Regions from separate parts of the Priestia sp. VA7 genome, predicted to be linked through region 1. Evidence: riboswitches for the same ligand, from Rfam matches in the RefSeq annotation. Region 1 holds a riboswitch; the other holds the start of a gene.
The links. A riboswitch is a leader RNA that binds a small molecule or an ion and turns the genes downstream of it on or off. The one in region 1 is predicted to bind lysine.

Region 2: another riboswitch for lysine. It lies ahead of AC0C45_RS00970 (aspartate kinase); the one in region 1 lies ahead of lysA (diaminopimelate decarboxylase).

The regions. Positions count from the first base shown of each region.
Region 1 is NZ_JBVQPN010000004.1:645,064-652,622, reverse strand. It holds gene AC0C45_RS21160 (acyl-CoA dehydrogenase) at 1-323, opposite strand, end outside; gene AC0C45_RS21155 (DUF1292 domain-containing protein) at 475-738, opposite strand; gene AC0C45_RS21150 (PAS domain-containing sensor histidine kinase) at 825-2,549, opposite strand; gene AC0C45_RS21145 (YckD family protein) at 2,712-3,026, opposite strand; gene AC0C45_RS21140 (NAD(P)/FAD-dependent oxidoreductase) at 3,104-4,222, opposite strand; gene AC0C45_RS21135 (hypothetical protein) at 4,606-5,055, shown strand; lysine riboswitch at 5,122-5,304, shown strand; gene lysA (diaminopimelate decarboxylase) at 5,450-6,778, shown strand; gene AC0C45_RS21125 (dicarboxylate/amino acid:cation symporter) at 6,831-7,559, shown strand, end outside.
Region 2 is NZ_JBVQPN010000001.1:177,143-184,701, forward strand. It holds gene AC0C45_RS00955 (electron transfer flavoprotein subunit alpha/FixB family protein) at 1-310, shown strand, start outside; gene trxA (thioredoxin) at 719-1,033, shown strand; gene uvrC (excinuclease ABC subunit UvrC) at 1,258-3,024, shown strand; lysine riboswitch at 3,090-3,267, shown strand; gene AC0C45_RS00970 (aspartate kinase) at 3,409-4,641, shown strand; gene AC0C45_RS00975 (YslB family protein) at 4,691-5,218, opposite strand; gene AC0C45_RS00980 (succinate dehydrogenase cytochrome b558 subunit) at 5,708-6,316, shown strand; gene sdhA (succinate dehydrogenase flavoprotein subunit) at 6,346-7,559, shown strand, end outside.

The DNA.
Region 1 (7,559 bases):
TCCATATTGCCGGTGTCAGGAGCTCCGCAGTTAAAAGCTTCTGGTCCAATAATAGAACGGCCCATAATTTCGCAAAGAGGGGCATATTCGACATTTGTTAGACCCGCTCCATATTCGCTTTCTGGCAAAAATAAGTTCCATAATCCAGCTTGCTTTGCTTTTTCTTTTAACTCTTCCATGATCGGAGGAACAGCTGACCATCTAGATGGCTGTTCATTCAGCTGTTGTTCGTATAGCCGTTCATTTTGGTAAATATGCTCTTCCATAAAAGAGGTCAATTCTTCTTGCAGCTTCACTACTTTGTCAGAGTAAGAAAAATACACGGTAGCCCCTCGCTTTCATTTACTTACTAACCGGTTGGTATGTTACATATTCATCATAAATGAAGGGAAATAATTCAGCAAGATATTTTTAAAAAAATTCTAAATATTATATTATTTAAAAATAAAAAAAGAGAGGTTTTAACCTCTCTTTTTACGCGGATGTCATTTCCTCAAATACGGCTGATACCTTTTCAAATTCATCGTCATCTTCAATTGAAGACCATTCACCATCATCTTCAATTTTCAAAAAGAAAACATCAATTTCTTCTTCTGTTTCTATTAAAACTTCTTCAACAAACGCAACAGCAATATAATCGTGCCCTTCAATCGTCATTTTTCCAAGCACTTCAATATCTTGCTCTTGATCATTTTCGTCTAAAATTGTAAAAATCTCTCCCGTTTCAATGCGTTCCATATTATTCCCTCCTATTTTAACCTCATTATTCGTTCACTAACATGTATTCCCCTTTAGAAAAGGTTTCATGCTTATAAAAGTAGAATCTACTTTTTAAAAGGCAAAAGAATGTCTACGGTAGTTCCTTTTCCAAGTTCACTTACAAAGTTAATTTCTCCTCTATGTTCTCGAATGATCTTATAACACACCATCAGTCCAAGCCCCGTTCCTTTCTCTTTGGTACTATAAAAAGGTTTTCCTAAATGCTGCATTCTTTCCTGTGTGATGCCTGGCCCCTCGTCGCTAAACCGGACAACAAGGTTCTCCTGATTAAACCTTTTTAGTTGAATCCTTACGGTTCCTCCACTTGGCATAGATTCGACTGCATTTTTAAATATATTGCTAAACACCTGTTTCAACTGATTTTCTTCGCATAATACGAGAGGGAGATGAAAATCAATTTCTTTTTTTACGTGAATTTTCTCTGTAATCCCCTGCACCTCAGCTAGCTTTAACGTATTCTCTAAAATATCTTGGACATGTTTGTCTTTGTAGGTTTTCGCCTGCGGCTTTGCAAGACTCAAGAACTCATCGGTAATCAATTCAATTCTATCTAACTCATGATTTATCATTTCTACATAGTAAGGCTGACCGCTCGTTTCTTTTAATAACTGCATAAATCCTTTTACCGCCGTCAGAGGGTTTCGAATTTCGTGAGCAATACCAGCCGCTAACTGTCCGACTAAGGAAAGCTGAGCGGATTCACGCAGCAATTTTTCAGTTTTTTTACGCTCTGTGATATCACGAAACAAAACTTGAATGGCCTGCTTTTCCATATAGGGAATAGGAAAGGCAATGGTTTCGGCATCAATCGTATGACCGTCTTTATGAATAAACTTTTCTTCCTGCAAATCTACAGATTTATTTTCTGTTTTCATTCGATAAATTCGCTGTTTTACAACATCATAGTAATCAGGGTGAACAAACTGATAAACACAAGCTCCTAATACGTCCTGAGGATTCTTGTATCCTAGCGCTTTGGCTCCTGCAGGGTTAATGTAATCAATTTTCCCTTCACTATGCACGATAATCGCTTCTGGGGATAACTCAATCAAACTTCGGTAGCGTTCTTCGCTTTCTTTTAAAGCCGTTTCAGCCTGCTTGCGTGATGTTATATCTCGATAGACAAAAGCAATGCATAGCGGCCAATCATTCATGTTTTCAACGCGGAATAGTGTGACGCTTACATTAATTAAATGACCGTCTTTATGCTGTCTGACCGTCTCGAATTCCGTTTTCGATTCACCTGATTGAATAGTCTTATGAAGTTCGCACACTGGCTCCTTTAAAAACGAAGGTATAATCGGAAGAGGCTTTTGATGAATTTCTTCAAACGTCCAGCCAAATGTATTCTCAAACGCAGGGTTCACTTGAAGCGTTTTACCCTCTAAGTCAACGACAGCAACAGCATCTGCGTTATGATAAATAAAAGGCTGAATCTGTTCTTTTTTCTCCTGATAACTAATTATATTCACGCAATGTCCCATAATTTCAGGCTTTTCTGTGTAAGATAAAGGGGTTAAGTTTACTACATAGCGTTTATCATTTATTTGAAGCTCGTACATAAGCTTTTTCTTTTTGTTTAGTGCTTCGAAAAAATGCTCATACGAGACCCATTCTTCTAGGGGTATTTTTTGCTCAGAAACGCTTTCTCCTTGATACATACTGTAAACAAGATGGTCGCCTTTTTGTTTGTAAGCAAATATGATTCCTAGATCCTCAGCTGAATGATTTTCTGCATGTAATCGGACTATTTTTTTATTTTCGTTCATCGTTCATATTTACCTACCCCTCACTAGCATCTTTCCTACTCGTTCTCATTCTCTTAATTTTACATGAGGTGTTTAAAATTTACTAGATAAAGAAGCGAATATTTTCCATTCATTCACATAAAAAAAGCGCCTATAAAGGCGCTTTTTTTATGTGAATAGGAATTACTTTGAATGATGTATTTTATGACAGTGACGCTTTGGCACAAAACCATTTTGCTCCATATGCTGATAGCGATTTTCCATATGTGAAGAAATGTTTTGACTCTCGGTTTTGCTTAGCACGCCGTACTCCACATATTTTGAAAGTATTTCTTTCTTTTTTGCTAGCATTTCTTTGTACAGCACGGACAGTTCCTGCTTTTGCTGAGACGTTAGCTGTACGTCTTTTGTTTTTGGCTGAGGATTGTTTTCCGCTAATACAGGTGTCGCGCTCATAAATAAAAAAGCTGCTGCTGCACTTATCATAATCTTTCGCAAACAATCTACTTCCTTTCATCATATAGTAGTTATAGTTTGCGAACTTCTATTTGTTTTCATTCATTCATTCTGTTTGCTTAAGACTCGATAGCTCCTCTTACATCATAGTCGCTAAGATCAATTTCCATTTCCATTTCAAGTGCTAATTTAGCAAGCTCTGAACCAAGATAAGGGCCCGACGTTAAGCCTGAAGCCCCAAGACCATTTGCTACTAGTATTCCTTCATAAGCCGGAAGAGCTCCAATGACTGGCAAGAAGCCTGGAGTAAATGGTCGAAATCCTACCCTTGTTTCTAAGACTGTGCTTTCTGTTAAGCCGGGAGCAATGGATAAGGCCTTTGAAAAAATTTCATGAAGCCCCCCAGCCGTTACTCTCAAGTCATAACCCGTGTCGTTTTCATGTGTTGCTCCAATGACAATTTGACCTTGTTCAAATGAAAGAATATATTGGTCGCTTGGAGGCATCACAACGGGCCAGTCTTTGGTATCTAAATCTGGAAGATGCAAGTGGACAATTTGCGCTTTTTGAAAGCTTGCTAAAAATTTTACTCCAAGAGGCTCTAGTAATTGATTTGCCCACGCTCCTGCCGTTACGATTGTTGTACTTGCTAGAAGGGTTTGTCCATTTACGGAAACGCCCGTTACTTGATTATTTTCATAAAGTAGTTCTGCGTTTCCTTCTATTATTTTTGCACCGTTTTTCTTCGCTGCATTCACAAGTGCGTTTCGAAGAGCTCTTCCGTTAACGCGAGCGGCTCCGCTAATATGAACTGAACTGTATTCTTCCGAAAGAACCGGAAACAAAGCCTGTGTTTCTTTAGCGGATAAACGTGTAATCTCGCCTATTTCAGGAGCTTCTTCCCGACGCATGTATGCTCTTTCTTCCATTTTTTTAAGCTTTTGCTCATCAGTATGTAAGCTAATTGCTCCAACTCGCTTATATCCCGTATCCGTTTCTCCATCTTCTTCTAATTGCTGAATTAATGTTTGATAGTACTTAGCGCCGCCTTTTGCTAAGCGGTACCATGCTTTATTTCGACGCTGCGAAAGCCATGGACAAACAATTCCTGCTGCTGCATCAGTAGCTTGACCAGCATCTTTGCGATCTATCAATGTCACATCTGCTTCTGCTTTTGCTAAATGATATGCTGTAGAAGCTCCAAGTATCCCAGCTCCAACTACGATGTATGTTTTCATACCAAAACACCCTTTTCTTTCTTCTAGTATTCTCATGCTATATGTACGCAACTTTAGCATAGCAAAAAAAGAAGTCACATACTAGGTGAAGCTATTTTGAGCTTATTTTTACGTCCTTCTGCCTTTAACATATAGCTCCTTTCATCTCGTAAACAAAAGTGTTAAAAGTTCCTTTACGGAGATTATAGCAGGGTGAAGAAGGCCATAAATAGTGGTAGTACGTCTTTAACGCTGTTTCTTACGGCTTTTCTATTATAGTTTCTGAATAAAAGCGGAGAGAATAAAATTTCTATAATATGTAAATAAAAAGAAATAACCATTATTTTAAGAAGAGCGCATGCAATCTTCATTTGTATTAGTTTTCATCATCCTTGGTTTACTATTTGGCAAGTGGCGAAGGTATCAAGAATACTATCGTCACGGGGAATTTGCTTTATGAAGTGCTGCTGTTTCATCACCGCGTATGGGTATTTCACCCTGTTGGTATTGATCACCTTTTTCTACCCGATCACCTAATGGTTTCCCTTGGAATAACCTTAATTATTTATCCGTTTGTTATACCGGTTTTTTTAGGAAGGCTGCCGCTGCATGTAAGCGGTAGCCTGTGGTGGATTCTTTTGTGGGGGCTTTTATTTACTGTGATTGAGTTCATTGCTTATGTTAATCACAGTATCACTCATCATTATGGATGGTCGCTGCTGTGTTCTTTTCTCTTCAATATTGTCACGTTCTCACTTTTAATCATTCATCAGAAGACAGCACTGGCTGCTTGGATTCTATCTGGAAGCTTCATAGCTTTCTTATTTATTTTTTTTGATATTCCTATGCCTTAACTTTTCATTGACTAGACGGAGGAAAAGGAAATATAATAGGAATTACATTTAAATATAATTTTCCTCTCTGAGAATAGAGGTGCATGAAATCAAGAGTCACTTATTGGAGACTAATGGAGTCTGTGAAGATAAGTAAAAGGGATTTCGTGCCGAAGTATATAAACATCCATTGTGTTCATATACTGGTTCAGTATTGAATAAATGCTGAGCTGTCACAAACCATTTGGTTTGTGGAGAGCTATTGAAGAGATGTTGATGCCTAGAATGTAATAATACTTTATTATTATGAAACCAAGACGCGTGAACATCACTTCACGGGTCTTTTTTGTGTTTTTCTACTGACCATCAAAGTTCAAAGTTATAGTTGAATGATTTAAATGGAGGGATACGAATTATGTACTTACATGGAACGAGTAAAATTAACAGCAACAATCATTTAGAAATTGGGCAGTGCGATACGGTCGAACTGAAAAAACAATACGGCACTCCTCTATACATCTACGATCAAGAATTAATTGAAACGAAATGCAAGGCCTTCCATTCAGCCTTTCGAAGAAGCGGATTTTCATATCAAATCGCCTATGCAGGGAAAGCATTTCTTTGTATGGAAATGGCTAGCCTTTTAACGAAGCTTGATATGTCACTAGATGTGGTCTCAGGAGGCGAATTATTTACAGCGCTTGAAGCTGGATATCCAGCTGAACGCATTCATTTTCACGGAAATAATAAAACGATTGAAGAAATGGAAATGGCTCTTGATGCAAATATTGGCTGTTTTGTTGTTGATAACTTTACCGAACTTGAAGTTTTGCATGCCTTAGCAGCTGAGCGCAAACAGAAAGCATCTATTCTTCTGCGTGTTACTCCAGGGATTGAAGCCCATACACATGAATATATTATGACCGGACAGGAAGATTCCAAGTTTGGATTTGGTCTTTCCAATGACCAAGCCATGAAAGCGGTAAGTTCTGCGTTAGAAAAGCCTTACTACGATCTTTTAGGCATTCATTGTCATATTGGTTCGCAAATTTTTGAAGTAGATGGTTTTTCTCGCGCCATTGATATTTTAACTGATTTCTTATTCAGCATTCGTGATAAAATGGAATTTGAAGTAAAAGTTTTAAACGTAGGTGGTGGTTTTGGTATTCGTTATACCGAAAGCGACTCTCCTCTTCCAGTTGAGTATTATGTAGATGCACTGACAGAAAAGCTAAGCCGCACGTTAACTGAACAGAATTATACCCTTCCAGAAGTCTGGATTGAGCCTGGAAGAAGCATCGTAGGAGAAGCAGGTACAACGCTTTATACAATTGGATCAACGAAGGAGATTCCAGGTGTACGAAAATACGTAGGAGTTGACGGCGGTATGACCGATAATATCCGTCCTGCTCTTTACGATGCAAAACATGAAGCTGTCTTGGCTAATAGAGTGACGGATAAAAAAGATGAAACAGTATCAATTGCGGGTAAATGCTGTGAATCAGGAGATATGCTTATTTGGGATATTGATTTACCGCGCGTTAATCAAGGAGATTTATTAGCAGTGTCCTCTACAGGTGCCTACAACTATTCAATGGCTAGCAATTACAACCGTATTCCGCGCCCTGCTGTTGTATTTGTAAAAAATGGAGAAGCTCGTCTTGCTGTAGAGCGAGAAACATACGAAGATTTGGTGCGTAAAGATGTAAAGCCAGTCGTTACTACGTATGCAATGAGCAAATAATAGCTGTTCTTGCGTAGTAAAGAAGCTATTGTTGTTTGGAGGAAATCTAACTATGGTTTTAAGTGTATTTAAAACGTACAGATCATCGCTTATTCTGCTTCTCGCTATTTTAATTGGCGGGATAGCAGGATATGCTATTGGACCCGATGTGGCAGTCGTGAAGCCTTTTGGTGATTTGTTTCTCAATTTGATGTTCATGATTATCGTTCCCCTTGTCTTTTTTAGTGTGGCTTCGGCGATTGCAAACATGAACGAAATGAAACGTCTTGGTAAAATTATGCTAGGAATTGCCGTTGTGTTTGTCGCCACTGCTGCTGTTTCAGCCGTTTTAGGCTTTTTAGGCGCATCACTTTACAATCCGCTACATAATGTAGATACTTCTGCCATTAAAGAATTGATGGGTGACAGTGAAAATACAGCTGAAAAAATGACGCTTTTAAATCAGCTTGTTAGCACATTTACTGTACCTGATTTTGTTCAGTTATTTTCGAAAGAGCATATTTTACAATTAATTGTCTTTGCCGTTATTTTCGGTATTGCTACCACAATGGCCGGTGAAAAAGGACAACCTATGGCAAAATTTCTGACTTCGGGTCAAGAAGTATCGATGAAGGTTGTTAAAGTTGTGATGTACTATGCTCCAATTGGTTTAGGATGCTATTTTGCTACTGTAGTAGGAGAACTTGGACCAAAGATCTTACAAGGGTACGCTAGAGCATTTATTCTTTATTTATTAATTGCAATCGTTTACTATTTCGGTTTCTTTACGCTCTACGCATGG
Region 2 (7,559 bases), on a different contig from region 1:
ACTAGCGGACGTGTTAAATGGAGCTGTTGGGGCGTCTCGCGGAGCGTGCGATGCAGATTACTGCGACTATTCTCTTCAGATCGGTCAGACGGGCAAAGTAGTCACACCAGATTTATACATTGCCTGCGGAATCTCGGGAGCCATTCAGCATTTGGCCGGCATGTCAAATTCAAAAATTATTGTTGCCATTAACAAAGATCCCGAGGCAAATATTTTTAAAGTAGCTGATTACGGAATCGTTGGAGATTTATTTGAAGTGGTGCCTCTGTTAACGGAAGAATTTAAAAAGCTGAAAGTGCAGTCTGCGTAAATAGTAAAAGAGGCTAGGACAAACGTATTTTTGTTGAAGGAAGATCCGAACGATTAATCGTTCGGATTTTTTCATGGACGTAGTTGCTTTTAGCTGGTGATTGGAGGGCAAGGCGAAGACTCCCGCGGAAAGCGAAGTCTTGCACGGAAATCAACAGCGGTGGAACAAGTGATTTGTACGAGCTTATTTATCCAATCTGTTCGCTTTTAGATTCGGTTGATTTAGTTAGGTCTCAATCTCTTTTATTACGTGGAAAGCGAAATTTTCTACGCATATTTTTAGGCAAATTGTACAAACTAGATCGGAGAATAAACAGTATAAATGTAAGCAAAAAGTTAGCAAACCTTATTTGAAGGTGATATACTGTGAGTAGAATTTGGATATTGCATATATTTAGGAGGAATTAAAATGGCTATTGCACATGCTACAGATAAAAACTTTACAGATGAAATTAAATCAGGCCTAGTGCTTGTTGACTTTTGGGCACCATGGTGCGGACCTTGTAAAATGATTGCTCCAGTTCTTGAAGAAATCGATGGCGAACTTAACGATAAAGTTAAAATCGTGAAAGTAGACGTTGATGAAAACCAAGAAACGGCTGGAAAATTTGGTGTTATGAGTATCCCAACTTTAGTATTATTTAAAGATGGAGAGAAAGTTGACCAAGTAGTTGGTTTCCAACCAAAAGAAGCATTAACAGAATTAATTAATAAACACGCGTAAGTCAAAACCTAGCTCAGGCTAGGTTTTTTCTTTTTCTCCACTTTTTCTCTTTTGGGAATACTTTTATTTAGCGAATATGCGTTCGTTTGTTTTATACTAGATGTAAGGAACACCGCCATAAATCCGGCTTATGTGCATGTATTGTAAGGCAGGAAAGAATGTAGGTTACGCTTCATAAGCGAATGTATAGATGGACAGAGTAAGAGAAGAGGAAGGAGAAAAATATGAACGATTATTTAAAAGAAAAGCTGGCTATTTTACCGGATCAGCCCGGCTGTTACTTAATGAAAGATAAATATGGAACGGTCATTTACGTAGGAAAAGCAAAAGTATTAAAAAATCGAGTGCGCTCCTACTTTACCGGATCTCATGACGGAAAGACGCTTCGACTTGTAAACGACATTGTCGATTTTGAATATATCGTCACATCTTCTAATTTAGAAGCGCTTATTTTAGAAATGAATTTAATTAAAAAGCATGATCCAAAATACAATATCATGCTTAAAGATGATAAGGGTTATCCCTTTATTAAGATTACAGCTGAAAAACAGCCCCGACTTGTTATTACAAGAAAAATAAAAAAAGATAAAGGGAAATACTTCGGTCCTTATCCTAACGTTCAAGCTGCAAATGAAACAAAGCGGCTTCTTGATCGCATTTATCCATTAAGAAAGTGCTCTACCATGCCAGACAGGCCTTGTTTGTATTACCATATCGGGCAATGCCTAGCTCCTTGCATAAAAGAAGTAAAAGAAGAGCAAAACAAACAAATTATTGAAAATATCACGCGGTTTTTAAATGGTGGATATGAGCATGTCAAAACAGAGTTAACTGAAAAAATGTTAAAAGCTTCAGAAGAACTTGACTTTGAACGGGCTAAAGAATATCGAGATCAAATTGCTCATATCGAAGCGACAATGGAAAAGCAAAAAGTAACGTTTAATGATTTTGTTAATCGAGATGTGTTTGGCTATTCTTATGATAAAGGCTGGATGTGTGTTCAAGTTTTCTTTATTCGCCAAGGGAAGTTAATTGAGCGAGAAGTTTCTATGTTTCCTTTTTATAAAGAGCCAGAAGAAGATTTCTTAACTTTTATCGGTCAGTTTTATGCCAAAAATATTAAGCCAAAAGAAGTGATGGTTCCAGCAACGATTGATGCAGAGTTGGCTGAGAAATTAGTGGAAGTAGAGGTTCAGCATCCAAAGCGAGGCAAAAAGAAAGAATTAGTAGAACTTGCGTGTAAAAATGCAAAAATTGCGCTCAGTGAAAAATTCTATTTAATTGAACGAGATGAAGAGCGCACGGTTGGCGCAGTTGAACGGTTAGGAGAAGAGCTTGGAATTGCCGTTCCTTATCGGATCGAAGCATTTGATAATTCAAATATTCAAGGGACAGATCCCGTTTCTGCGATGATTGTTTTTGTTGATGGGAAACCGGAAAAGAAAGAATATCGCAAATATAAAATTAAGACGGTAAAGGGACCAGATGATTACAGTTCCATGAGAGAAGTCGTTCGCAGACGGTATTCCAGAGCGTTAAAAGAGGGTCTTCCGCTTCCAGATTTAATTGTTGTAGATGGAGGCAAAGGGCATTTAGCTGCAGTACAGGACGTTCTCGAAAATGAATTGGGACTTTTAGTGCCTACAGCAGGTCTTGTCAAAGATGATAAGCACAGAACCTCCAACCTGATGATTGGTGAGCCTCCTCAAATCATACCGCTTGAACGCAATAGTCAAGAATTTTATTTGCTTCAGCGAATTCAAGATGAAGTTCACCGCTTTGCGATTACCTTCCACCGTCAAGTGCGCTCTAAGTCTGCTTTTCAGTCTGTTCTGGACGATATTCCGGGAGTGGGCGAAAAGCGTAAAAAAGCTTTGTTAAAGTATTTTGGTTCCGTGAAAAAATTGAAAGAAGCAACGGTTGATGATATTCGAAATTCAGGTGTTCCTCAAAACATCGCTGAAAAAATTTATGAAACATTGCAAAAATAGTCTTGAAATAATAGAAAATATTTGATAAGCTATTAACTAATTTCATACGACACTTCATCAAATGAAGTGAAGATAGAGGTGCAAATTTAATCAGTACGTATCAGGAAGGGTATGAGCTCTTATGAATGATGCGGAAAGGGAAATTTGCCGAAGTGAACATTACCTCATAGTAATGATTGCTGGTTCTGCGTTGAATAAACGTAGGATTGTCAAGATGTAGATTCTTGGAGAGCTATCTCACGGCAGTGGACGGTTATATTTTATAATTTTCGTTCGTTAAGCAATGAGAGCTCATCTCATTGCTTTTTTTATTGTCTGAGTAAAAAAATTTAGCTTCTCATCATCCTGCATATGCAAATTTATTGAAAAGGAATGAACAAAATTATGGCATTAATCGTTCAAAAATTTGGTGGAACATCTGTTGGTTCTGTTGAACGTATCCAAAATGTAGCAAACCGTGTTATTCAAGAAGCAGAGCGCGGTAACCAAGTAGTAGTTGTTGTATCGGCAATGGGCAAAACTACAGATGCACTGGTGAAATTAGCAAGTGATATTACGGACAGTCCAAGCAAACGCGAAATGGATATGCTTCTTACAACTGGAGAACAAGTAACGATTTCCCTGTTAACAATGGCCCTTCAATATAAAGGGTATGAAGCAACTTCGCTAACAGGTTGGCAAGCTGGTATCCAGACGGAAGCAGTTCACAGCAATGCACGAATCCAGCACATTGACACGACTCGTATTCAAAGCCAATTAGATAGAGGCCGAATCGTAGTAGTAGCTGGATTCCAAGGCTGTTCAGAAGATGGAAGCATTACAACATTAGGTCGAGGCGGCTCTGACACGACGGCAGTAGCTCTTGCCGCAGCATTAAAAGCTGCAAAATGTGATATTTATACAGACGTAACAGGAGTGTTTACGACAGATCCGCGCTATGTAGAAGATGCTCGTAAGCTTCACTCTATTTCATATGACGAAATGTTAGAATTAGCTAATTTGGGAGCAGGGGTGCTGCATCCGCGCGCTGTTGAGTTTGCAAAAAATTATCAGGTACCGCTAGAAGTGCGTTCAAGCTTAGAAAACGAGAATGGAACGATTGTTGAGGAGGAAGTTTCAATGGAACAAAACTTGGTCGTAAGAGGAATTGCGTTTGAAGATAATATTTCACGAGTAACAATTGAAGGGTTAAACAACGAGTTGCAAACTCTTTCTACTATTTTTACAGCATTAGCAAAAGAACAGTTAAATGTGGACATTATTATTCAAAACGTAACCGCTAATAATCGTCTCTCTATCTCATTTTCTATTAAAACCGTAGACGTAGACGCCGCTCTTGCCGTCTTAAAAGAGTATAAATCTACTTTAGGATATACGCGTATTGAACATGAAAGCGGTCTGGCTAAAGTATCAATTGTTGGCTCTGGCATGATTTCTAATCCAGGCGTTGCAGCGGAAATGTTTGAAGTGCTGGCAGGAGAGAAAATTGAAGTGAAGATGGTCAGCACGTCTGAAATTAAAGTATCTACAGTTGTACCGCATGCTGATATGGTAAAAGCTGTTGAGACGCTTCACATAGCATTTGAATTAGAAGAGCAGCAAGCAGTGCAAGTATAAAGAAGAGAAAAAAGACGTGGTATCTCCACGTCTTTTATATACGTATTTCCTACTTTTTATAACGCTCCGCGCGTGTTTCGGTAGGTAAGATATCTTTTCGGTCCCACTGCACGGAAATCAGCACTTTTCCGTTCTTTTCTTTATGTGTTAAGTAGGCTTCTGTTAGGCAGTTGTTTTGACGCTGAATCTGTTCAGCCACAAATCCTGACTCAAGATGAAACGAACAAGTTTCCTGCTGAAATCTTTTGCTGACCACATCACCTGATAACTCAAGTTCTAGTGAATATTTATCTTTTTTTGCAAGTGTCAGTGTTCCCCAGGAAGCTGCTTTAAAAAAAGCGACGATTTCATCCATTGTATTTAACGGGTATTTCCGCGCAAGGTGTTTTCCTGCCCAGTATGAAATGGCATTCGTCTCGTCTCCAAGAAGCTCTGGAATTAACACATCACGCAAAAGGCTGTATCCGAAATATGAAACGTGATCAAGAGTTCCCTCTGTTTCAGCTGTGACATTAGGTTCTGATGTTTCCATCGTCTCTTCAAGTTCTTGCTGTGATTCTGTTTGTAAATTGCTCATGGTTTCCCCTCTTTCTTTACTACTATTATATACAAATCTAAAAAACCTCTCACGCATTTTTTTAATAAAATGTAAGAGGATCTTTATTATGGTAAAAAGAGTTAGATGTAAAGATAAAAAATCCATAATATACCTTTTAAAAGGGTACTTTTACCTGTGTAAATGTTTTGTGAACTTGTTTACAATAAAAGTGTAAAGTAAACGCTTACTTATTTGTGGCAAGCAATATTATAATAGAAAGAAAAAACCTGTAACATCAATACAGTAAGCGTTAACAAATATAAAATTTTATAAATTTATATTTTATAGAAGATTTAAACATCTTGCCTTGACGCTCTTAATCGATGGGAGTAAAATTAACCTGTCACATACTTTATTAGGAAATGCAAAGGTTTTCATTTCCTGTATTCACGATTAATCTATTTGTCTAGTGGGAGTAAGAAAGTTCTTCACAAACTATGTTCATTTAACTAAGGGGGGTCTACGCAGATGGCGGCAAACAGAGAGTTTCAATATCGGAGAATCCATTCATTACTTGGGGTAATACCAATCGGGATTTTCTTAACACAGCATTTAGTTGTGAATCATTTCGCGACAAAGGGAGAAGAATCATTTAATCAAGCAGCTCACTTCATGGAGAGCTTACCTTTCCGCTATGCTCTAGAAATTTTCATTATTTTCTTACCAATCGTTTTTCACGCAATATACGGTCTTTACATCGCATTCACTGCTAAAACAAACGTTAACAACTACGGTTTTTTCCGTAACTGGATGTTTATCCTTCAGCGTGTTTCAGGTGTAATCACACTTATCTTCATCACATGGCACGTATGGGAAACCAGAATACAAGCTGCGCTTGGAAAAGAAGTAGATTTTCAAATGATGGAACGAATTTTAAGCAACCCGGCAATGCTTGCATTCTACATAGTTGGTGTTGTATCTACGATCTTCCACTTTGCAAACGGTCTATGGTCATTTGGAGTTAGCTGGGGGTTAACTGTAACACCACGTTCTCAAAGAATTTCAACTTATGTGACATTAGCAATCTTCTTAGCACTTACATTTGTAGGTGTTCGTACATTATTCGCATTTGCATAAAATTAAGGTTTTGAAGGAGTGGGGTTCCGATGAGTAACGGAAAAATCATCGTAGTCGGTGGCGGTTTAGCTGGCTTGATGGCAACAATAAAAATTGCTGAGTCTGGCAAGCAAGTAGATTTATTTTCACTAGTTCCGGTAAAAAGATCTCACTCAGTTTGCGCGCAAGGTGGAATCAACGGAGCCGTAAACACGAAAGGTGAAGGGGATTCACCATGGGAACACTTTGATGACACAGTGTACGGCGGAGACTTTTTAGCCAACCAGCCACCTGTAAAAGCAATGTGTGAAGCAGCTCCTGGTATTATCCACCTACTTGACCGCATGGGTGTTATGTTTAACCGTACTCCTGAGGGTTTGTTAGACTTCAGACGATTTGGCGGGACGCAGCATCACCGTACGGCTTTTGCTGGAGCAACAACGGGTCAACAATTATTGTACGCATTAGATGAGCAGGTTCGTCGCTATGAAGTTGCCGGACTTGTGACAAAGTACGAAGGATGGGAATTCTTAGGTGCTGTTCTTGACGATGAGCGCAGCTGCCGCGGAATTTCTGCACAGAATTTAAAATCAATGGAAATTAAAACGTTCCCAGCTGACGCGGTTATTATGGCTACAGGTGGACCTGGAATTGTTTTTGGAAAATCGACGAACTCAGTTATTAATACAGGTTCAGCGGCATCTATCGTGTATCAGCAAGGTGCATACTATTCAAACGGAGAGTTTATTCAAATTCATCCAACTGCTATCCCAGGAGATGATAAGCTTCGTCTTATGAGTGAATCTGCTCGTGGAGAAGGCGGACGCGTTTGGACATATAAAGACGGTAAACCTTGGTATTTCTTAGAGGAAAAATATCCTGCATACGGTAACTTAGTACCTCGTGATATTGCAACTCGTGAAATTTTTGACGTCTGCGTAGCGCAGAAGTTAGGAATCAACGGAGAGAACATGGTTTATCTGGACCTTTCACATAAAGATCCAAAAGAGCTAGACATTAAACTTGGAGGTATCATCGAAATCTATGAAAAATTCATGGGCGATGATCCGCGCAAGGTACCAATGAAAATTTTCCCAGCCGTACACTATTCAATGGGCGGTTTATGGGTGGATTACGATCAAATGACAAATATTCCTGGCTTATTCGCAGCTGGTGAGTGTGATTATTCACAGCACGGAGCGAACCGTTTAGGAGCAAACTCATTATTATCAGCTATTTATGGTGGTATGGTTGCCGGTCCTAA